4 regions of the Bradyrhizobium sp. 61 genome follow, and region 2 is predicted to be linked to each of the others. Evidence: riboswitches for the same ligand, from Rfam matches in the RefSeq annotation. Region 2 holds a riboswitch; each other region holds the start of a gene.

Region 1 (5,636 bases), on a different contig from region 2:
CTGCGACCGGCGGGGAGACCTATGCGCAGTTCTGGAGCGATCCGGCGCACGCGCGGCCGCCGGGCGGCGAAAGTTTTGAGGATCAGGTCGCGCGCGTCCGACTGGGTCTCGCGCAAATCGGCGCCGGCTCCGCAACGCTCGTCGTTCACTCCGGCACCATCCGCGCCGCGCTCTGCATTGCGCTGGATCTGACACCACAAGCGGCCCTACGCTTCGTGATCGATCCGTTGTCACTGACCCGGATCGACCGGCTCGCCACGGGCTGGCGCGTCATCGCGGTCAATCAGCGCGCGGCTTGAGCCGGATCAGGCCGGGCGATCCGGCACATTGGCCTGCGCGAAGGTCGCCATGTCGTTGTGAAGGCTGCACGCGAGCCGCACCAGTGGCAGCGAGATGGCCGCACCCGATCCTTCGCCGAGCCTGAGATCGAGGCTGATCAACGGCTGCACGTTCAGCGCACGCAGCACCAGCCGATGCCCCTGCTCCGCCGATTGATGCGACGGCAGCAGGAATGGCTGGCACGACGGGTTCAGCCGCACCGCCGCCAGCGCTGCCACCGATACGATGAAGCCATCGATCAACACGGGAATGCGGGCTTGCGCAGCCGCAATGATGGCGCCGCAAATCGCCGCGATTTCGAGGCCGCCGACGGCGCACAGGATCTTTTCCGGCGAAGCGCCTGCAACGCCGCGACGCGCGATCGCAGCGTCGATCACGCGCGCCTTGTGCGCGCGGCCGGCCGCGTCGACGCCGGTACCGCAGCCCGCGATCTCCTCGGCACTGATGCCGAGCAGGCTCGCCGCAATCGCGGCCGACGTCGTGGTATTGCCGATGCCCATCTCGCCGAAGATCAGAAGATCGGGCCTGCTGGCTTCTGCGCGCGCGACTGCGCGCTGACCGGCTTCGAAGGCGAATGCCAGCTCCGTGGGGGTGAGCGCTGCTTCCACGCTGAAGTCGCGCGTGCCGCTGCGCGGCTTGTCGGTGACGATTCCTGCCATCGCCTCCTGCGCCAGCGTACCGGCGTCGACGACCTCAAGGTTTGAGCCAAGCTCACGCGCCAGCACCGAGATCGCGGCACCGCCCGAGGCAAAATTCGCCATCATCGCGATGGTCACTCCTTGCGGATAGGCCGACACGCCCTGCGCGACGATGCCGTGATCGCCGGCGAAGACGATGATCGGCACTCGCGCGGCGCGCGGCTGCTCGGTCGCCTGCAGGCCCGCAAGCTCGACCGCAAGCTGCTCCAGCCGGCCGAGCGCGCCGGCCGGTTTTGTGAGTTGCGCCTGACGCGCGAGCGCCGCCTCGCGATGGACGGCGGAGACATCGGGGCATTTCCGGGTGACCCAATCGGGGAGCATGCTGCCTCGCTTACGGCCTGCGCTTGAGAATGTAGCTGTCCATGATCCAGCCATGCCGTTCGCGCGCATCCTGTCGCGCGGCGACGATGCGCGGGCCGATCTCGGCCAGAACGCCCGACATGACGATCTGATCGGGCATGCCGAGATAAGCGCCCCACCAGATGTTCAGCCCGGCCGGATCGAGCGACTGGAATGCCGTGCTGCCGTCGAGCATCACCACCACGGTATCGACGCCCTGCGGCCAGCCGCCTTCGCGCAAGCGGCGTCCCGTCGTGACCAGGAAAGGCTCGCCGATGTCGTTGAGCGGCAGCGCATGCGCCGCGCACAGCGCCTGGATCGAGGTGATGCCGGGCACGACCTCGATATCAGGCAAGGGATCGAGCCGCCGCGCGATGCGCAGCGAGGAATCATACAGTGAGGGATCGCCCCAGATCAGCAGCGCGACCTTGCCATCATCACCGAGATGGCTGGCGATCGTCTGCGACCAGGCCGCGGCCACGGCCTCGTGCCAATCGTCCACGCCCTTGTGATAATCCGCTTCACCGGCATCGCGCACGGGAAGATCGAACTCGGCAATGCGCGTCGTTTGATTGGTGAGCACATCCGCGCAGATCGTCCGCCTGAGATCTGCGAGATCGGACTTCGCCGTCCCCTTGCGCGGGATCAGGATGAGATCGGCCGCGTTGATGGCTTGAACGGCGGCGCGCGTAAGCTGCCCGGGATCGCCGCAACCGATGCCTATCAGGGAGAGTGTCAGCATCGTGAGTGCGAAGGGCGGCCATCACGGCCGCCCGTTCGCTTGTCTCTCAAGCCGCGTTATGCAAACGCGGGGTAACGAGGCCGGGCGCGGTGACGCCGCGCAGCGACTTCGCCAGCGCCAGCACACCGAGGTCGGCCAGCGGCTCGATCACGATGACGAGCGCGTAGGAGGCCGCGAAGGTCGCGATGTTGACGAGGTTGGTCGCACCGAAGCCGGAGCCATAGAGCGCCCAGAACGCAACCCAGGCGATGACGCCGGCCTGATACGTGGTCGACAGCGCCAGCGCCTGGCGATACCTGAGATCGACATAGGCGGTGTTGCGGGCAATGATCCGCGCGGCGATCGCCTGGATCCCGAACAGCGGCACCAGCAGCGTGGTGACGTTCATGCCGAATTGCGGCAGATCGGGCGGCTCGAAGAAGATGCCCTGGAACAACAGTCCGAACGCAAGGCCGAAGGCCGCCGGCGCCGCCCCAAACAGCAGGAACAGGGTCGAGCCAAGGATGAAGTGCACCTCGGAGACGCCGACCGGGAAGTGCGGCAGGATCTCGAAGAAGACGAACACGAGGCCCGTGGTGGCGAGCGTCCGCGCCGCGAACGACGTGATGCCCTGCTCGCGCACGGTCTCGACCGCGAGCTTCAGCGCAACGCCGCCGACGGCGATGCCGGTTGCGTAACTCAACACGAGCTTGGCGCCCGATACGACTCCGGGTTCGATATGCATGGTTCAGTTCCTTCCTGCCGTCACACCCGACGGCCTTGGCCACAAAACATGCACGGCCGGTCTCCTGGCTCGCGGTTCACTGGGGTTCTCCGGCCTTCCCGGGCCTTGCGGCCCAGTGGCTGATCGGAGCCCCTCACCGCTTACAGTCGCGGGGGCGGCTGGGGTTTTGGGCGGCGCAACTGTCCGCCCACCCCCATTCCCGATTATGCTCCGGCGGTTTGCGCCGCCTCGAGCACCATGCCTCTCCTGTGTGCCCCTTTCGCCAGCCGGGCGTCAAGGGGCGAAGGGCGGCCGGGACGGTCATGACGGATAATCGCCCGCCAGCGCGCCGAACAGGATCACGGCGGCCGTCGAGGCAGCGCCACCCCGCGCAAGCTGTTCGGCCAGCTCGGCAATGGTGGTGCGGACCAGCCGCTCGTCGGGACGACCGAGGGATTCGGCGAACAGCGCCGAGGTATCCGGCGCGAGGCCGTGCTCGATCAATTTTGCGACAAGCGCCGGAAAGGTGCGCCGGCCCATATAGACCACGGTGGTCGCTTCGGGATCCGCCAGCGCCGCCCAGTTCAAATTCTGCGGCAGCTCGCCGGTGACATCGGCCCCGGTCACGAACTGCACCCGGCGCGAGGTGTGGCGCCGGGTCAGGGGAATGCCGGCTTGCGCGGCGGCGACACAGGCCGAGGTGATTCCGGGAATGATCTCGTAGCCGATGCCGGCTTCGCGCAGCGCCTCCAGCTCCTCCTCGAGCCGGCCAAAGATACCGGCATCGCCCGATTTCAGCCGCACCACACGGACGCCGGCCGCGGCGTAGTCGATCAGCAGGCGGTTGACGTGGTGCTGCTTGGTCGAGGGCCGCCCTGCCCGCTTCCCGACCGCGACGAGATTGGCGCCGGGCCGGGCCAGATCGAGGATCGCGCCCGAGGCGAGGTCGTCATAGAGTACGACGTCGGCATCGCGCAGCCGCGCGGCGCCTTTGAGCGTGAGGAGCTCGGGGTCGCCGGGGCCGGCCGAGATGAAAGTGACAAAACCGCTCACCGGTCCTCCGCGATCAGGTGGAAGAACGTGCCGGTGGCATGACCGCGGCGCGAGCCGGTCTCGGCGATGATCGCGCCTGTTGCATCGTGCACGACCGCGAGCGGCGTATCCGGCTGTGCGACAATCGTCGAATAGTGGAACTCATGACCGCGCAGGCGCGCGCCGGCCTGATGCCCCGGCATCGGCGCGGCGAGTGCAGCGAGACGATAGCCGAGATGCATGCGGCGCTTGGCAAAGCTCGTCTCCAGTCCGAGCAGGCCCGTCATCTCATGACGGACGCCGTCGGCATCGGTCAGTGCGGTTCCCAGCACCATATAGCCTCCGCATTCGCCGTGCACCGGCCGTGTGTCAGCGAAGGCGCGCAAGCCGCTGCGAAAGCGGGCATTGGCCGCGATCTTCCCCGCGTGTAGCTCGGGATAGCCGCCGGGCAGCCAGCAGACATCGGCGCTGGCATCGGGCGCTTCATCGGCAAGCGGCGAGAATGTCGAGATCTCGGCGCCCGCCGCGCGCCAGGCTTCCAGCATGTGCGGATAGATGAAGGAGAACGCGGCATCGCGGGCAAGCGCAATGCGCTGGCCGGGCGGCGTCACATTCATGCCGTTTGCCGCCGGTTGCGGCGACCAGGCGGCGGCCGCCCGCAGCACCGCGTCGAGATCGACGTGTTCGGCGACGAAGCGCGCGGCTTCGTCGATCAGCTTGCCGATCTCGGCCTGCTCCTCGGCCTGCACCAGGCCGAGATGCCGTTTCGGCAGGCTGATCTCGGCATGACGCGGCAGCGCGCCGAACACGGCGATGCCGGCGTCGTTGAGTGCACGCCGCACAAGATCTTCATGACGTGGGCTGGCGACGCGGTTGAGCACCACGCCGGCAAGGCGCACACCGGCGCGATAGTCACGAAGGCCTGCGGCGATCGCCGCCGCCGTCTGCGCCTGTCCGGAGGGATCGATCACCAGCAGCACCGGCCAGCCCAGCATCTCCGCAATGTCGGCGGTGGCGCCGGTGCCGGAGACGCCGCGCGCGGCGACGCCGTCGAACAGGCCCATCGAGCCCTCCGCGAGCACGACATCGGCATCAGTGCCGCGACCGACGAGATGAGCAATCGTCTCGCGATCCATTGCCCAGCTATCGACGTTGACGGAAGCGCGCCCCGTCGCAGCGGCATGGAAGGCGGGATCGATATAGTCGGGTCCGCTCTTGAAACACTGCACGTTCAATCCGCGATTGCGCCAGGCGCGCGCCAGCGCCAGCGTCAGCGTGGTCTTGCCGACGCCGGAGGCCGGCGCAGAGATGACGAGCCCTGCCGGCATCACGATGCCTCCGGAAAGCGCGGTTCGGCACCGACCGGCCGATAGCGGCGGTCGTAGTCGACGGCATAGAGGCGGCTCTCGTCAAAATCCGCAGCGCCGAGCGTCTTGCCAACCAAAATGAGTGCGGTGCGCTCCATCTCGGTGCCGACGGCGGCATCGAGCGTCGCCAGCGTGGCGCGAACGATGCGCTGGTCCGGCCAGCTCGCGCGCCAGACGATCGCGACGGGGCAATCCGCGCCGTAATGCGGCGTCAGCTCGGCGATGACCTTGTCGAGCAGATGGATCGACAGATGGATCGCGAGCACCGCACCGGTGGCGGCAAACGCTGCGAGCTTTTCGCCCTCAGGCATTGCGCTGGCGCGGCCCGGCGTGCGCGTCAGCACGACTGACTGGGCAAGACCGGGCAGCGTCAGCTCGGTCTCCAGCGCGGCTGCGGCGGCCGAGAAGGACGGCAC
Region 2 (5,636 bases):
CGCCGGACGCATCGGCAGCATCGCGGCGGCGACGACGGCGAACGCCGCAAACGGCGTCGCGCAGGCAAGCGCGAAGCTCGCGAGCGCGCATGACACCGTCAGCAGTGCAAAGCAGAACATCGGCGCGAGACGCGACGCGACCGGATGAAGGCGGAAACGGTCGGCGTGGGGCGGCAGGATGGTGACAGTCATGGAACGATCTCCTTGTGGGATTTGTAGCACAATTTTGCTGGAACGCGGCATCACGTCTGACTCAGTGAAGAGCCTCCATGGGATCTTCAGTCTCGGCTGGATCGCGCCGGTCGTAGGCGGCAAGCCAGGCGGCGAGTGCCGCCGTGTGCGGCTCCTTGGCCGCCAATTGGCGCAAGGCCACGCGAACGGTGGCGCGCGCCGTGCGATCGGGCGGAAGCGTCACAATCTCAGGTCCCCGCCCCTTCGCGACCGCCTCGACCACGGCCCTCTTGCACGCCGTCAGCTCAGGCAGCCCATAGAGTTCGAGCAGCGCCTGGAAGGCTGCGTGATGATCCGGCCGAAACGCGCGCTTGCGGCCGAGCTGATCGCGCAGCGGATGGGCCGGATAGAGATGCGCGCAGGGGATCCACCCCTCAGGCAGCGGCTCGGTGGCGGCATGGGTGCGGCGATGCGCGAGCAGCTTTGGCAGAACGTGGGTGTGCGGGCCGTCAGGGCTTCGCCCGCCCGGCGGCGGGATCGGCTGGAATACCTCGGCGCGCCCGATGCGGCTGATGAAGACGCGGTGCGGGTTGGCGGCCAGAATGATCCGCATGGCATCGCTTTCGGGCGCGAACACGGATTGGCCCGTGCGGCTCCTGAGTGCGGCGACGGCATCGGCATCGCTGACGCGGATGCAGGCGTCGATCTGCAACGTTCCGAGACCAAGGTCGAACAGGATGCCGCTGCGATCCCTCCTCAGGAGCGCCTCGACATCCGGACCGAGCTCGGTCAACACGGTACGACCACTCATGGCGCTGGCTTCATGCGGAAGACACAGCGCGATGCGGTGGCTCCAGCTCTCCGTGGTCGGCGATTCCGATGCGATCAGGCGCAGATCCGGGTGGGAGACAACGCGTATCCCACCCTTCTGCGTCACGGCGCTGATCCCGTTGCGAGACTGCTCCATATCGAAGGCCTCACCGGGCTCGCGTGTGAACTCGGCAATGGCACCGAACGTGCCGACGCTCCAGCCGGCCTCAGCGTCGGCAAGCTGGCTTGCGATCAGGTCCATGAGCGGATCGGCCGTCGTCATGAGGCTTCTCTCTCTCGCTATCTGACGTCGTAATTCGCCAGGCGAATGCCGCCATAGACGCCCAGTCCCGGCTGCAGAAAGCCGGTCGGATTTTGATAGTGCACATTGGCGAGATTATCGACCCGGCCGAACACCTTCACCTGGTCGGTGACCAGATATTCGGCTGCGACGTTGACGACAGTGTAGGCCGGAGCCAGCAGACGCAGAATGCTGAAGTCGCGGCTACCATCGACGAAACTCCCGACGTGCAACACGGTTGCGGAAAGTGTCAGCGGATCGATCGGATTCCAGATGACATTTGCGCTCCACTTCTCCTTCGGACGCCTCAGCAGCTCCAGTCCCGCCGTCGCATCCACCGCGCGGGTCAAAGTGTAGTCGGCACGAACGCGAAGCCGGTCCGTGATCGCAGCCGCGACGAAGCTCTCCGTGCCCTCCGTGATCGCCTTGCCGATATTGGTGTTGGTGCTCGTGAACGTCACGGGATCGAACGTGCTCTGGATCAGGTCGGTAATGTTGTTGCGGAAGTAGGTCGACCCGAAGCGAACGCGATCGCCAAACAGGGGTTGCTCGAAGCCGGCGTCGTATCCGACGCTTTCCTCTGGCCTGAGGTTGGGATTTGCAAAGAAGAAGAACGCGGGAAAGCTGACGTAAAGCTGGTTGAGCGTTGGCGCCTTGAACCCCGTACCGTAGCTTCCCTTGAACTTCGTATCCGTGACCGGCACGATCACGGCAGACGCCAGACGAAAGGTCGGATGTTCCCCAAACCGCTCGTTATCGTCCTGCCGGACGTTGGCCGTGAAGAAGACGCGATCCCGGAACTGGGACTGCAGCTCCATATATCCGGCCTTGTTGACGTTTTGCGCCGAGACCGTCGCCGTTTGCAGTGTTTCGGTCTCATGCTCCGCGCCAATGATGACATTGTTGTTGGGCGCGAGCTGGGTCGTGGTGTGCCAATCATACTTGACGCGGTCGCCGGTCGTGATCGTGGCCATCGCGTCGCCGGGCGAGATGTTGTAGTTCCAGTGATTGGTGTAGTTGACACCGAAATAGCTTTTCATCCGGTCGTCGAGAGCGGACCAGACCGCCTCCCCGCGCGTGAAGAGCTGGTGCACCGTCTGCGTGCTTTGCGCGGCCGCGGGAAAGCTCGCGGATGTGACGGGATCGAAGGTGTCTCCGGTAAAGCGCAGGGTGGCGTCGGTGTACCGCGCCACGCCGTTGAGCGTGAGGTTTTCGCTCAATTCGGCGCCAAGCTTCGTCGAATAGGTCATGTTGTCGTAATAGTTGCCGATCGCCTTCTGCCCCGGCGGGAGCAATTCGACCGGCGTCACCGGCACGTCGTTCGCGTGGAAATGCGCGACGTTGAAGGCATAGTTGAAGGGGTCCTGTGAACCGCTCAGACCTGCAGTTTGATTGAACGTTCCGAACGAGCCTCCCTCGACCGAGCCGGTGGCGCGGGCGGGACCGTCGCCCTTCTTCGTCACGATGGAGATCACGCCACCCAGCGCGTCTGCGCCGTAGAGACCGCCCTGCGGACCGCGCAGGACTTCGATCTGCTGAATGTCGGAGGTGAGCAACTGGCCGAAATCAAACGAACGGTTCGGGTTGCCGGGATCGCTGACATCGATGCCGTCGATCAGGACCTTGGTGTGGTTGGAATTCGTTCCGCGCATGAAGATCGACGTCTGTCCTCCCGGACCGCCGGTCTGCACGAGGTTCAGGCCAGGAACCGCGCTCAGCGCATCGGATGCGGTCCGGCGCTGATCGCGCTCCATGTCTCTGGCGGTCAGAACCGTCACCGAGCTCGCAACCAGATTGGTCGGAGTGACAACGCCCGTCGGACTGACGACGACCGTCGGAAACAGGTTGGCCGCGGATACCCCGGCAACCGGGGGCGACGCCGGCACCAGCTCGGGCTTCGGCAGCCGAGCGACGCGCCGCTGCTCGGGCCGGTCGGGCGCAGGCCGCGCGGCTTGCGGCTTGGCCGCACGCTCGGTCGGTGCGACCTCGACCGGCGGCAGCAGATCGGGCGATGCCGACTGCTGCGCCTGGGCAATGGACAGATCGAGCGAATACAGGGAAACGAACGCGACAACGCCGGCGCGGAAGCGCCTGGCGGCAAAGACAATACGGGACACTCTTGTAACCTCGGTATGACGTCAGTGGCACGTCACAGCGAACGAGGTTTCACGGCGGAGCTTTCGATTGCTCCGGTGAAGCTAATGTCTGTACTCCCCGACCGACATCTTCGCGTGTGACCACGGCTGACGGCAGGTCTCCTGGCTCGCGGGTCGTTACCTTACGTCGCCTTCCCAGGACCGAGATTCCCAGTGGCATATGACGAAAGATTCACCGCTTACAGTTGCGGGGGCAGCCGTGGCGTTGAGAATATCCCGGTATCGGGAAAACCTCGCACCACGTTCCCTTTTGATCTCCGTGAGGAGAACCGTCACCGGCCAATCTACGGGGCGGGCAAGCGGAGAGTCAATCGGCCGGTTGCATGACGGGCAAAGCACCGCACCGGAGATTGAGCCGGCGCAATCAGGCCGGCTCCCGCTCCGAACGCGTCCTGATCACCGCCCGCTCGCCGGCATCGACGAGCTGGCCGATGCCGGTGCGGCCCGCGAGCGCGCAGCGGATGATGTTCTCGGCAACGGACCTGCGAAAGCAATGGTCCTCGCCGACCGGGCGATTGCGGCAGACCCGATCCAGCGCCAGCTTCATGTTGATCCGGGTGCGGGTGTCGAAATGCTCGCTGATCATTCGCAGGGCCTCGATGCGTTGATGTCGGAGCGGAAACGCGTGGGCGTAGGCCGGGTTCCAAAAACGGACCGCGCAAGGCGTTGCGCAGAGCCGACTACGCCCGATCTCTTGGTCCTGTGACGGGCGGGCTACGCCCGACCTCTTGGCCGCTGGGCCTGAGCCCAGGCCGCGGTGACATCGCGCAGCGGAGCGTCGATGCGCCGGATCGGGGTCAGCTCACCGGAGGCCGAGATAATGGCTGTCTCCTCGCGGCGACAGCGCGGGCACACGAAGCGGACCTCGTGCGGCGACGAAGACCAGCTCGAACGTTTGACGTTGGCCGCCATCGGCCATGCATCGCAATGCGAGCACGACACCAGGAACCGACCGGGATCGAGCATACCCATTCCATAGGACTCCGCGTCCTACCTGCCCCTTCAATGACTAACCCATGTGAATCGTTCCGGTGCCCGAGCACCCTCAGCGCTAGCTCCAGCCCGCGCCGCCGCTCAGTGGGCACCCTTGAGGGTGCATGACGTGGTGCAGGTGACGGTGTTGCCGTGGTCGCACGCCTTGCAGGCGGCAACGCACTGGTTCATGTCGCGGGGATTGTAGGAGCTGTAGTGCCGCATCGCACAGACCGGGGTCGAGCCGGTGATGTCCTGCTCCTGGTTGCAGGCGGCCGTCATGAGCGCGAAGATAAGGACTGCGAGAAGGCGCATGGGATTGCCCTGGTGAGGAGCGGCAAAGCGACGTCAGCGAGATGCGCTGCACCGCAACGGACCTCGGCATTCCCAATGCGAGCAATCATGATCGCGACGCTCGCATCCTCAAAGGATGCGCGCCAAACATTAAGAACGGATTGCAGGCGGCGTCAGGCCGCGGCCTTGGTCGCGATCGCCTTCCGCATATCCACCGCCAGCTGACGATACTGCTCCGAGAGTCTCAGATAGAACTCGCGCTTGGTGCTGTCGGTGGCGAGCTTGGCAATCAGCTCGCATTCGGCGGTGAGCGTCTCGAACCGTTCCAGCCTGTCATGAAGTTCTGTCATCGGCGTGTCCCCATCAAACGCCACAAGGGACGTCAAACCTAAGCCCGGGAATTAGGTCACTGCGAACATCGTTATCGAGTAGAAGCGTTTTTTCCGGCAAGGGCGGTGCCGGCCCGACAAGAACAGCTATTTCTGCTCCAGCCGCCAGGCGCCGTCCCAATTGGCGTCCGGCGGATTGGCCTCGAACTGCGCGATGCGGCCGAGCAGCGCGCGCGAGGGACCGTCGCCGGGCACGGCTTCGAGCGCTGCATTGAACGCGGCGCGAGCCTCGTCGAAGCGCTGCGCGCGGTAGGCGGCGAGGCCTTCGGCGTAACGCGCGCGCAGGCTCTCCTGCGGGACGCTAAGCCCGTGCGCCTTGCTCATCACCTCGAAAATGGCCTGCGATGCGCTTTGGCCGGCCACCGCCAGACGATCGATCTCGCGCAGCTCGAGGTTCGAGCCGATCGCGTCCGCCGTGGCCTGCGCGATCAGGATCCGCGTGCCGTAGATCTTGTTGACCAGCTCGAGACGCGAGGCGAGGTTCACGGCGTCGCCCATCACGGTGAAGCTCATCATCAGCTCGGAGCCGATGCTGCCGGTCAG
Region 3 (5,636 bases), on a different contig from region 2:
GCCATTCAATTGCTGCCGCAACTCGCGCCAGCCGGCCGCGCGCGCATCCTTGCGCCGACCTACAATGAATATGCCGGGGTCTTGTCGGCTGCAGGCTGGGATGTCCAGGAGGTCGGCGAGCTCGACGCGCTGGCGGGCGCGGATCTCGCCGTCGTCGTCAATCCCAACAATCCCGATGGTCGGCGTTTTGCGCCAAAGGATTTGCTGGCGCTGCTGCCGCGCGTCGGCCGTCTCGTCATCGACGAGAGTTTTGCCGATGCTGCCCCGCAGCTGTCGCTCGTATCTGAGGCGGATCAGCCTGGGCTGCTGATCCTGCGCTCGTTCGGCAAGTTCTATGGTCTTGCCGGCCTGCGGCTTGGGTTTGCGCTCGGCCATGCGACCGACATCACGAAGCTTGCGGCGGCGTCAGGTCCGTGGCCAGTGTCAGGAGCCGCGATCGCGATCGGCTGCCGCGCCTTGCGTGACGATGCCTGGGCCAAGGCGACGTCAGCGCGGCTTGCGCGCGACTGTGTCCGCCTCGACGACATCGTGCAGTCGCAAGGCTGGCGGCTCGTCGGTGGTGCGCCGCTGTTTCGTCTCTACGAGACGCCTGATGCGCTTGCTGCGCAGGAGAAACTGGCGCGTAGCCAAATCTGGTCGCGCGTATTCGCGAAAGAGCCGGCATGGCTCCGCCTCGGGCTTCCGGGCCGCGAAGCCGAATGGACGCGCCTTGCCGAGGCGCTAGCGCGCTAGCGCGAGCAGGCCGCCGACGTCGAGGTGCTGTTCGATGTGATCGGCGAGGGCATCGAGCGCGCTCTCAACCCTCGCATGATAAGGCTCATTGCCTGCCGGAATGTCGAGCTTTGCGAGATACGCCTTGCGGAAATCATCCGACGTGAACAGGCCGTGCAAATAGCTGCCTTGCACGCGCCCATCGCTGGAGATCGCGCCCTCCGGCTCTCCATTCAGTTTCGCAAACGGGCGCGCGCGATCCGGCCCATCGGTGCGGCCGATGTGGATTTCGTAGGCGTCGATCGGCTGGTCCGTGGCGGCATGCACGGCCGCGACGCGCGTCAGCGTCTTCTGCGGGCTCATCATTGTGGCGACGTCCAGAAGTCCGAGACCCGGCGTGTCGCCTGCGGGGCCTTCGATGCCGTCGGGGTCTGCGACGCTGCGCCCGAGCATCTGATAACCGCCGCAGAGGCCAAGCACATGGCCGCCGCGGCGGTGATGCGCCAGGAGATCTATGTCCCAGCCCTGCGCGCGCAGGAAGGCGAGATCGCCGCGGGTGGATTTCGAGCCGGGGATGATGACGAGACGGACGTCGCCGGGGATAGCTTCGCCCGGCCGCACCATCACGAGATCGACGCCAGGCTCGAGCTTCAACGGATCGAGATCATCGAAATTGGCGATCCGCGACAGCGCGAGGCAGGCGATCTTGCACTGGCCCGGCTTTCGCGCATCACTCAGGCCCAGCGCGTCCTCGGCCGGCAGTTCGCCGGCGCGCGCGAACCAGGGCAGCACACCAAGGCCGCGCCATGCGGTCTTCGCTTCGATCAGCTTGTAGCCGTCGTCGAACAGCGAGGGGTCGCCGCGGAACTTGTTGATGACAAAACCTTCGATCATCGCGGCATCGTCGGGGTCGATCACGGTCTTGATGCCGACGAGCTGGGCGATGACGCCGCCGCGGTCGATGTCGCCGACCAGCACGACGGGGATGTCGGCCTTGCGCGCAAAGCCCATATTGGCGATGTCGGCCTTGCGCAGGTTGACCTCGGCCGGGCTGCCGGCGCCTTCGACCAGCACCAGATCGGCGCGCGCCTTCAGCCGCTCGAAACTCTCCAGCACCGCGCCCATCAACGACGGCTTCATCGCTGCATATTCACGCGCCCGTGCGGTCGCGATTCGCTTTCCCTGGACGATGATTTGTGCGCCGACATCGGTCTCGGGCTTCAGCAGCACCGGGTTCATGTCGGTGTGCGGCTCGACGCCGGCGGCCAGTGCCTGCAGCGCCTGCGCCCGGCCGATCTCGCCGCCGTCGACGGTGACGGCCGCGTTGTTCGACATGTTCTGCGGCTTGAAAGGCAGAACGCGCAGGCCGCGCCGCGTGAAGGCGCGGGCGAGGCCGGCGACGATGAGCGACTTGCCCACGTCCGAGCCGGCACCCTGGATCATCAATGCGCGCGCCATGGTGTTTTCAGAACCTGGGGCCGTGCTCAGAACTCGACGCCGGCTTGCGCCTTGATGCCGGAGCGGAAGGGGTGCTTGACCAGCGTCATCTCGGTGACGAGGTCGGCGATCTCGATCAGCTCGTCCTTGGCATTGCGCCCGGTGAGCACGACATGCGTCATCGGCGGCTTGTGCGTTTTCAGGAAGTCGACGACCTCGGCGATGTCGAGATAGTCGTAGCGTAGCGCGATGTTGATCTCGTCGAGCACGACCATGCGCAGATTGGAATCTGAGATCAGCTCCTTGGCCTTCGCCCAGCCGGCCTGCGCCGCGGCGATGTCGCGGGCACGGTCCTGCGTCTCCCAGGTGAAACCTTCGCCCATCGCATGGAACTGGCAGAGCTCGCCGAAATGGCCGGTGAGCAGGCGCCGTTCGCCGGTGTCCCAGGCACCCTTGATGAACTGCACGACCGCGCATGGGAAGCCATGGGCGACACAGCGGACGATCATGCCGAAGGCGGAGGAGGACTTGCCCTTGCCGGCGCCGGTGTGGACGATGATGAGGCCCTTCTCGCCGCTCTTGGTCGCCATGATCTTGTCGCGGGCGACCTTGATCTTCGCCATTTTCGCGGCGTGGCGGGCGTCGGTTTCCTCGGCCGTTTGGGTATCCGGTTCAGGCGTCATCTGACAGGGTCCTTCGGCTTGACAAGAGGCGGCCGGGGGCAAATGGTGGCCCGGCGTTGGTTCCTGTCCTATGACAGGCGAAGAGGGAATGCGATAGGGTCCGAATCGACAAGATTCGGGTCCAAACTGCAGCCGCCCCCGCGACCGTGACCGGAGAGATTTCCGAAGCCACTGATCCCCCAGGGGATCGGGAAGGCGGGGATCGAAGGGCCAAAAGCCCTGCTCCGCAAGCCGGGAGACCTGCCAGCGCGGACGAGTTTTGGACCGGCGGACGGGGTGTTCCGCGACGGGGAAACGGACCTTCGGGGGAATGGTCCGTGTGCCTCTTCGCCTCCCGCTGTTTATCCTGGAAGAGGCGATGACCGTCACACTTCACGTCTGTATTACCTGCCGTGCCGGCCAGACGCTCGACGAGGGTGAGACGACGCCCGGCAAGCGCCTGCATGGTGCGATCCTCGACGCCGGCGTGCCCGAGGGCGTCAATGTGGTTCCCGTTGAATGCCTGTCGGCATGCAGCCAAGGTTGCTCAGTTGCGCTCAGCGCGCCCGGCCGCTGGTCCTATGTCTATGGTCGTCTGTCAGAGGCCCATGCGAGCGACGTGGTCGCGGGTGCTGCGGCGTATGCCGCCGCGCCCGATGGCCTCGTGCCCTGGCGCAGCCGTCCCGAAATCTTCCGCAAGCAGTCGCTTGCCCGCATTCCCCCCATTGCCGTTGTGCCGGAGGCCGCCGAATGAACTCGCTCGCAAAAGTCCCTGTGACGGTGGTCACGGGTTTTCTCGGCTCCGGCAAGACCACGCTGATCCAGCATCTGCTCGCAAACCCCGACGGCAAAAAGCTCGCCGTGCTCGTCAACGAGTTCGGCAGCGAGGGCGTCGACGGCGAGATCCTGAAATCCTGCGCCGATGCGAATTGCCCGGAGGAGAACATCGTCGAGCTCGCCAATGGCTGCATCTGCTGCACCGTCGCCGACGATTTCATTCCGACCATGGAAAAGCTTTTGGCGCGGCCGGTGCGGCCCGATCACATCCTGATCGAGACCTCGGGCCTGGCGCTGCCGAAGCCGCTGCTGAAGGCGTTCGACTGGCCTGAGATCCGCTCGCGCATCACGGTCGATGGCGTGATTGCGCTGGCCGATGCCGAGGCTGTCGCCGCCGGCCGTTTTGCGCCGGACCCGGCTGCGGTGGAAGCGCAGCGCGCGGCGGACGAAAATCTCGATCACGAGACGCCGCTGTCGGAAGTGTTCGAGGACCAGATCGCCTGCGCCGATATCGTGCTGCTGACCAAGGCCGATCTTGCGGGCGCCGCAGGGATCGAAGCGGCCAAAGCCGCCATCACCGCCGAGATGCCGCGCCGCGTGCCGATGCTATCCGTCACCGATGGCGTGATCGATGCGCGTGTCATCCTCGGCCTCGGCGCTGCCGCAGAGAACGATCTCGCCGCGCGCCCCTCGCATCACGACGGCGAGGAGGATCACGAGCACGACGATTTCGCCTCCGTCGTGATCGATCTTCCTGAAATCGCCGACATCGACGCACTGGTCGCGTCGGTGCAGCGTCTTTCGCGCGAGCAGAACGTGCTGCGCGTCAAGGGCTATATCGCGGTCGCGGGCAAGCCGATGCGCCTGTTGCTGCAAGCGGTCGGCGAGCGCGTGCGCCACCAGTTCGACAAGCCTTGGGGCGCAGCTCTCAGGCAGTCGAAGCTTGTCATGATCGGCGAGCACGGCGATATCGACGAGGCCGCGATCAAGGTCGGACTTGGGCTTTCAGGATCTGGTATCTGATGCACGTCGTCTTCCGCGAGAGCCGCGGTCTCGAGGAGACCGCGACGCCAAGGGACATCGGCCAGGACCCGGCCGATCTCGTGGTGCTCTCGTACTCGGATTCCGACCTTGCCGCGTTCGCGGCCGGCTGGCGGCGCGGCCGCAACAGCCTGCCGTCGCTGCGGCTCGCCAATCTCGCGGAGCTGCGGCATCCGTTGTCGGTCGACACCTATATCGAGCGCACGCTGTCGCAGGCACGCGGCATCCTGGTGCGCCTGATCGGCGGTGAATCCTACTGGCCGTACGGGCTCGCGGCCCTGCAGCAGCTTGCGAAGGACCGCAATATCGTGCTGGCCGTGCTGCCGGCCGACGGCCGCGACGACACGCGGCTCGATGCCTACTCGACCCTGCCGGTTTCGACGTTGCGCCGGCTCAAGGTGCTCTGCGACACCGGCGGTCCTGTTGCAGCCCAGGCCGCGATCGCGCAGCTCGCGCTGGCCTCGGGCCTTTACGCAGGACCGGTCGTCGGCGAGATGAACGTGCCTGAGATGGGCTTTTACGATCCCGCGCGTGGCGTCATTGCTGCGCCGATGGCAGGCGAGGGAAAGCCGCTCGCGCTCGTGACCTTCTATCGTTCCTATCTCACCGCCGCGGATACAGGGCCGGTCGACGCCCTGATCGCGGCGCTGCGCGAGCGCGGCTTTGACGCGTACGGCGTGTTCGTCACCTCGCTGAAGGCTCCGGGCGTTGCGGATTGGCTGCGGACGTATTTCGCGACGAATCTCCCGGCCGCGATCGTCAACGCGACGGCGTTCTCGGCGATGGGCGACGACGGCACGACACCGTTCGATGCCGCATCGTGTCCCGTCTTCCAGGTCGCGCTCTCATCGGCACGGCGCGAAGACTGGGCGGAGTCGCTGCGCGGCCTGTCGCCCGGCGATCTCGCGATGCATGTGGTGCTGCCGGAGGTCGACGGCCGCCTGTTTGCGGGCGTGGTGAGTTTCAAATCGGCCGCGGAGCGTGATCCCGACCTGCAATTTTCGCATC
Region 4 (5,636 bases), on a different contig from region 2:
CGGAGAGGAGGGTGGCGTTCGGTATCCATGCGCAAGCTCCACGAATGGCGTGCTGCGCAGAGCTTGGACCGAGGTCTCACGGGGAGTCTGCTTCGTCCCCACGCCGATCAATCTACGTGAGATCGTCCGGCCGTTGCAAGATGGTGTTTGTGCGGTTCCATCCAGATGGCGAACGCTTCGCGCGCGCCGCTACGGTGGCGGAGGATAGCGGTCGAATGTCGGCAGTTCGTGCGCACGCTCCATCCATCCAAGGCGCTCTGCGACCTGGATGTGCATCGTCGCCGGTACGGCATCGGGATCGTCGTAGGTCGCGCTCTGGACGTCGATGACCCCGGGCAACATGTCGGCATTGACATAAAACAGGCCGGTTCCGCAGTCGCCGCAAAAGTGCCGCCGGGCATGTTCCGAGGAGTGATACACCTTGGGCTCGCCCTTGGTCACCTTGACGGCATCGTCCGCGTACATCGTCCAGCCGACGACGGGAGCGCCCGCGTGAAGCCTGCAATCGCGGCAGTGACACAGCGCGTGCACGATCGCTTCGCCCTCGACCTGATAGCGGATCGCGCCGCAGTGACAACCGCCGGTGATGGTGCTCATGCGTTCCTCCCGATGGAAGCGAGGTTTCGTTGATCGATAGCTCTCGAGACCTGCGGCTTCAACGGCGCAATCGATTTGCGATTGCGTCCTACTGTCGCGTGACAACTCCCGCCACGGCGCGGGCAAGGTGATCCGCGACTACCATTTGAACGAAGCCGCGACCTCGTAGCTGCGTGGCGCGCCCAGGATGATCTGGTCGGTGTAACCGGGATCGCCCCAGGCCGCGTAGAGCTTGTTGGTCAGGTTCCTCACGCGAAAGCTGATCCGGGTCTGGTCGACGCCCGGGAAATAGGCTTTGGGGATGTCGACGAACGCGTATGCGTCGAAGATCGTGTAGGCGTCCATCGTGACCAGATTGTCCTGGAAGTTGAAGCGGTCGCCGACGTGACGGACGAGGCCGCCGATCTCCACCGGCAGCTTCGTGTCGAAGCGATAGGAGGCGCCGGCGTTGGCGATGAAGTTCGGAACGTTGGGCGGCGTCTTGCCCGAATAGGACTGGAAGTCGCCATTGCCGTCGACATAGGTGAAGTCGATGAAGCGCGACTGCACGAAGGCGACGTTGCCCCATAGTTTCAGGCCCGCGACCGGATTGACCGCGGCGGCAATCTCGACGCCCTTGGAGGCCATCTTGCCGGCGACGTTGAAGAGGATGCCGCTTTCGGGGACGTAGACGTTCTTGCGCTCGATGTCGAAGGCCGAGAACGTGGCCTCCGCGCGCTTGTCGGCCGACAGCAGCTTCACGCCGGTCTCGTAGGTTCGCGACGTCGTGAGCAGCAGCGGCGTCGTGGGCCTGAGGATGAAGATGTTCGCCACCGTCGGGTCGGCTGCCGTCGCGTACTGGCTGTAAAGCATCACGCCGGGCGCGATGTCCCAGGTGTAGCCGATGCGTCCGGTGACCGGATTGAACGTCTTCGAGAAAGGATAGTTGGCTTTCAGGAGGCCATTCTCGTCGAAGCGGGTCCGCGACAGCTCGATATTCTCAAAACGGATGCCGCCGATCAGCGCAAAGGTCGAGGTCAGCTTGAGCCGGTCCTCGAACGACAGCGAGGCGGTGTCGAGATGGGTGTAGATCTTCTCGTCGCTGCGCGGGCCGTAGAGGCCGCGGTCCGGATTGAGGAGGTCGACGTAGTCATTGAAGAACAGCGTGTCCTGCGAGACGTTGAACTGGTTGCTGCTCGCCGCCACGGTGGCGACGAAGCGATTGTCCATTCCGCCGAGATTGGAATTGACGGTGAGGTCGGTGATGTTGCCGTAGAGCCGCTGCGCGTGATCGAGCGCCAGGCGCTCGCGGTAGATGCTCTGCGCGCCTGCGAAATTGCCTACGGTCTGGTCGAACGACGAGATCTCGTTGTTGAACCAGTGCCGGTGGGCGTCATAGCCATAGACCTGGCTTTTCAGCGAGATGTTGTTGGTGATGTCCCATTGAAAGCCGCTGCGCAGCCAGAGCTCGTTGGCGCCGCTGTGATTGTCGAGCACGTTGTAGTTCGTGGTCAGCGTGCGCGCGTCGATGGTGACCGGGACCGGCGTGCCGCCGCCGAGGTAATAGTTGCTCCAGAGGCCGGAGACGACGCCGTACGTCGGCACGATGCCCGGCGCGTTCGCCGGCACCAGCGGCGTTCCCCAGTAGAAGCGGTCGTTGTCCTGCCTGTATTCGGTCGCGCCCCAGATCCTCAGGTTCTCGTTGACGCGATAGTTCAGCTGGCCCGAGACGTTGCTGAGCTTGGAATAGGTGTCGTCGATAAAGCCCTTGTTGTTGAAATGGCTGATGTCGAAGCGGTAGTCGAGGCCGTTGATCAGCGTGCTGCCGCCCGATCCGTAACCGGCGCGATAGCCGTTGAAGGAATCGTAGGAGGTGAAGGCGTCGTTGACGATTGGTCCGGTGTGCGGCGCCTTGTTCACGTAGTTGATGGCGCCGCCGGTCGCACCGAGGCCCGCCACCAGCGAGTCCGGTCCCTTGATGATCTCGACCTGCTGGAGGCCAGCCACGTCCATGGGACGGCCGGTCATGGTCGACGGCCCGATCGGGATGCCGTTGTAGAGCGTGGAGATCTGGTCGCCGGAAAAGCCACGCATCGAGAAGATGGCGGGCGCGCCGGGCGCATCGCCGCCGGTGACGCCGACTGCAGCCTTGGCGACGTCGGTCGTGGTCCGGATGCCCAGGTCCTGCATCGTCTGCTGACTGATGACCTCGACGGTCGCCGGCATCTCGCGCGCCGTGATGCCGAGCCGGGAGCCGACGTCGGTGACGGCTGCCGTGTTGAGCGGCGTCTGCACCGGGCCGCTCGGAGCTTGCGTGGCCGGAACGGCGACAGCAGGGGCGCCACGATTGCGTCCCGCGGCGCGCCGGGCCGCGCGCTGCTTCTGAGTGCCGGGGCTGACAGCAGGAGCCTGTCGCGGCGCAGGCGGCGACACGATCACCGGGCCGACCTCCCGGGAGCGGTTGTCCTGCGCCGCGCTTTGCGCGAGCGCCGCGGACGACAAGGACACCGACGAGAGCAGAGTAATCAGGAAAGCACGCGATAACGCTGGCCTTGCGCCAGCACGGAAATGAAGTTTTTGCACGACAACGCTCTGCGGCGACGCAAACAAACCGTCACCGCGGTTGCCTTAGTCATCCACCTTCGCCCCAGGCGGCGGATGCACCGGCTACTTGTCCGACATCAGGGCACCCCGCCCAATGCGTTCGCGCGTGACCATGGCTGGTAGCAGGTTTCCTGGCTCGCGGGTCATCGCCTTCGACCACCTTCCCAGAGGCCCAAGCGGGGCTCCAGTGGTTCGTTTGGTCGTCGGCTATCCGCCTACAGTTGCGGGGGCAGCCGCGGAATTGCCCACTGAGGTGGACGCACCGCATTCCCTTGAAGAGTCCTTGCGGACACTACCGATCACGAAACTGGCATCAGGGGATGAGCGCGTCAACATCCGCGCGGGCTGTTCGACGGGCCGGTCGGTCGATGGTGGCCTTGTGTTGCTGTTTTGCACGATAGTCCTAGGGGCTGCGTCGAAACGTCCAACCCGGCCTCCGTGCGAGCCTGGGTAACGGACGCTTGACCACGATCAATGACTGCCTTTGGTGTCCGAATATGCTACTGAGGCCGAGTTCCGGCCCGACAAGGTAAGTCGATATTGATGCAGTTCGTCCGTACCATCCTGGCAGTCGCCATCGCCATATCCCTGGCGATGCTGCCGGTTGGCGCGTCCGCGGCGAACCTCGCAATGTCGTCGGATGGCATGCAGGCGGCCATGCACATGAGCGGCGATGCCGACATGTCGATGGACGATTGTTGTCCCGACATGAAGGGAACGGGCTCCCATAGCGGCGGCTACAAGTGCGGGATGGGCTTCTGCTGCGTCGGTGGGATCATCGCGCTCGGTGAAGTCAGGCCCGTGGCGTTCGAACGTCTCGCCGTCATGGCCAGCACGATGGCTATTCCCCCGGATCAGGTCGTTTCCTTCCGCAGCGGCAGTCCTCCTTTCCGACCTCCTCGAATCTGATCTCGCAAAGCCCGAGACGCGAGCGGCAGGTCTGCTCGCGACGACGACTGACGTGCGCGCTTCACGCGCCACGGCGAAAGATCAATTCATGAGGACAGGACAATGCTTTCCAAAATCAGCACCGCGGCTCTCGCCGCCACCCTTTCGCTTGCCGCTTCCGCCGCGATGGCGGGCGCGGGCGACTACGCCTTCGAGCCCGTCACTCCGCAGATGAAGAAGGGCGAAGACGTCACGCTCACCGTTCGCCTGACGAACAAGCAGACCGGCAAGCCGATACCGGATGCGGTCATCTTCAAGACGCGCCTCGACATGGCCCCGGACGGGATGGCCGAGATGGAATCGGCGGTCGCGCCGCTGCCGTCCAGGGAGCCGGGCGTGTACGCCTTCAAGACGGACCTGCCCATGGCTGGCCGCTACCAGATGACGCTGTCCGTGAAGGTGCAGGGCGAACCGGAGACCGTCACCGGCAAGGTGATCGTCACGGCGGTCAAGTGAGCGTTCGGGCGCTGCCCGGCGGCGCCCGACATTCCCCTTTTTCCTTCACACGGACGCGCGCTCCCGGGCGCGCGGATACACGACATGAAAACGCTGCGTCTCCTGACGGCACTTGCGCTGGGCGGTGGCCTGGTCCTGGCCGGCTACTACTGGCATTCGAACGGTGCGGGCTGGCTCGCTGAGGCCGACATATCATCGGCTGCGGCTGCCGCGGAGCGAACGCCGCTCTACTACCGCGATCCAAGCGGTGCGCCGCTCTGGTCTGCGGCTCCGAAGAAGGACGACCGCGGGCGGGACTATCTGCCGGTCTACGACGACGATGGAGCGGCCGTCGCGCCGGCGCTACCGAAGGCGCAGGCGGCTTCGCCGCGAAAAATCCTCTACTACCGCAATCCCATGGGGCTGCCCGACACGTCGACCGTCCCGAAGAAGGATCCGATGGGGATGGATTATGTCGCTGTTTACGAAGGCGACGACACCGACGACGGCACGGTGAAGCTGTCGCCCGGCAAGATCCAACGCGCGGGCGTGAAGTCCGAGCCCGTCACGCGGCGCTCGATCCGGGTCTCGGTGAAGGCGCCCGGCACGATCCAGCTCGATGAACGCCGCGTGTCGGTGATCGCGATGCGTGCCGAAAGCTTCGTGCAGAAGGTCGCCGACGTAACGACCGGCACACGCGTGAAGGCCGGCCAGCCGCTGATGGAAATCTACAGTTCGGCGGTGGCGTCCGCAGCGGCGGAATATCTCGCGACGATCACCTCCAAGACGGTCGGCGGTGTCGAGATGTACGGCCGCGGCTCGCGACAGCGGCTGGTCAATCTCGACGTTCCCGAGTCCGTCATTGCGGAGATGGACAAGACGCACACCGCGCCCATCGCCATACGCTGGTCTGCGCCGCGCGACGGGGTCGTGCTCGAACGCAATGCGATCGAAGGGATGCGGGCCAATCCCGGCGACGTTCTGTTCCGGATCGCGGACACCTCGGTGGTCTGGGCGCTGGTCGACGTGGCCGAGCGCGATCTCGGCAACATCGCGGTGGGGCAGTCAGTCGC

Evidence for each region. A riboswitch is a leader RNA that binds a small molecule or an ion and turns the genes downstream of it on or off. The one in region 2 is predicted to bind cobalamin.
Region 1: linked by a shared signal. The riboswitch ahead of IVB46_RS23100 (energy-coupling factor ABC transporter permease) and the one ahead of IVB46_RS10935 (TonB-dependent receptor) in region 2 are both predicted to bind cobalamin.
Region 3: linked by a shared signal. The riboswitch ahead of IVB46_RS23165 (DUF1636 domain-containing protein) and the one ahead of IVB46_RS10935 (TonB-dependent receptor) in region 2 are both predicted to bind cobalamin.
Region 4: linked by a shared signal. The riboswitch ahead of IVB46_RS35490 (TonB-dependent receptor) and the one ahead of IVB46_RS10935 (TonB-dependent receptor) in region 2 are both predicted to bind cobalamin.

What each region holds. Positions count from the first base shown of each region.
Region 1 covers NZ_JADPIU010000064.1:277,033-282,668, forward strand. Annotated here, with positions in the region: gene IVB46_RS23085 (histidine phosphatase family protein) at 1-299, shown strand, start outside; gene cobT (nicotinate-nucleotide--dimethylbenzimidazole phosphoribosyltransferase) at 306-1,358, opposite strand; gene cobF (precorrin-6A synthase (deacetylating)) at 1,369-2,118, opposite strand; gene IVB46_RS23100 (energy-coupling factor ABC transporter permease) at 2,165-2,842, opposite strand; cobalamin riboswitch at 2,879-3,097, opposite strand; gene cobA (uroporphyrinogen-III C-methyltransferase) at 3,143-3,874, opposite strand; gene IVB46_RS23110 (cobyrinate a,c-diamide synthase) at 3,871-5,181, opposite strand; gene cobM (precorrin-4 C(11)-methyltransferase) at 5,181-5,636, opposite strand, start outside.
Region 2 covers NZ_JADPIU010000035.1:109,218-114,853, reverse strand. Annotated here, with positions in the region: gene IVB46_RS10945 (hypothetical protein) at 1-192, opposite strand, end outside; gene IVB46_RS10940 (hypothetical protein) at 254-1,264, opposite strand; gene IVB46_RS10935 (TonB-dependent receptor) at 1,282-3,399, opposite strand; cobalamin riboswitch at 3,513-3,727, opposite strand; gene IVB46_RS10930 (hypothetical protein) at 3,803-4,024, opposite strand; gene IVB46_RS10925 (hypothetical protein) at 4,153-4,410, opposite strand; gene IVB46_RS10920 (hypothetical protein) at 4,513-4,725, opposite strand; gene IVB46_RS10915 (hypothetical protein) at 4,878-5,054, opposite strand; gene IVB46_RS10910 (adenylate/guanylate cyclase domain-containing protein) at 5,181-5,636, opposite strand, start outside.
Region 3 covers NZ_JADPIU010000064.1:290,735-296,370, reverse strand. Annotated here, with positions in the region: gene cobD (threonine-phosphate decarboxylase CobD) at 1-732, shown strand, start outside; gene IVB46_RS23175 (cobyric acid synthase) at 721-2,169, opposite strand; gene cobO (cob(I)yrinic acid a,c-diamide adenosyltransferase) at 2,196-2,831, opposite strand; cobalamin riboswitch at 2,872-3,094, shown strand; gene IVB46_RS23165 (DUF1636 domain-containing protein) at 3,190-3,564, shown strand; gene cobW (cobalamin biosynthesis protein CobW) at 3,561-4,610, shown strand; gene cobN (cobaltochelatase subunit CobN) at 4,610-5,636, shown strand, end outside.
Region 4 covers NZ_JADPIU010000084.1:439,042-444,677, forward strand. Annotated here, with positions in the region: gene IVB46_RS35480 (Cj0069 family protein) at 1-29, opposite strand, end outside; gene IVB46_RS35485 (GFA family protein) at 190-597, opposite strand; gene IVB46_RS35490 (TonB-dependent receptor) at 736-3,084, opposite strand; cobalamin riboswitch at 3,284-3,492, opposite strand; gene IVB46_RS35495 (hypothetical protein) at 3,724-4,089, shown strand; gene IVB46_RS35500 (FixH family protein) at 4,192-4,584, shown strand; gene IVB46_RS35505 (efflux RND transporter periplasmic adaptor subunit) at 4,669-5,636, shown strand, end outside.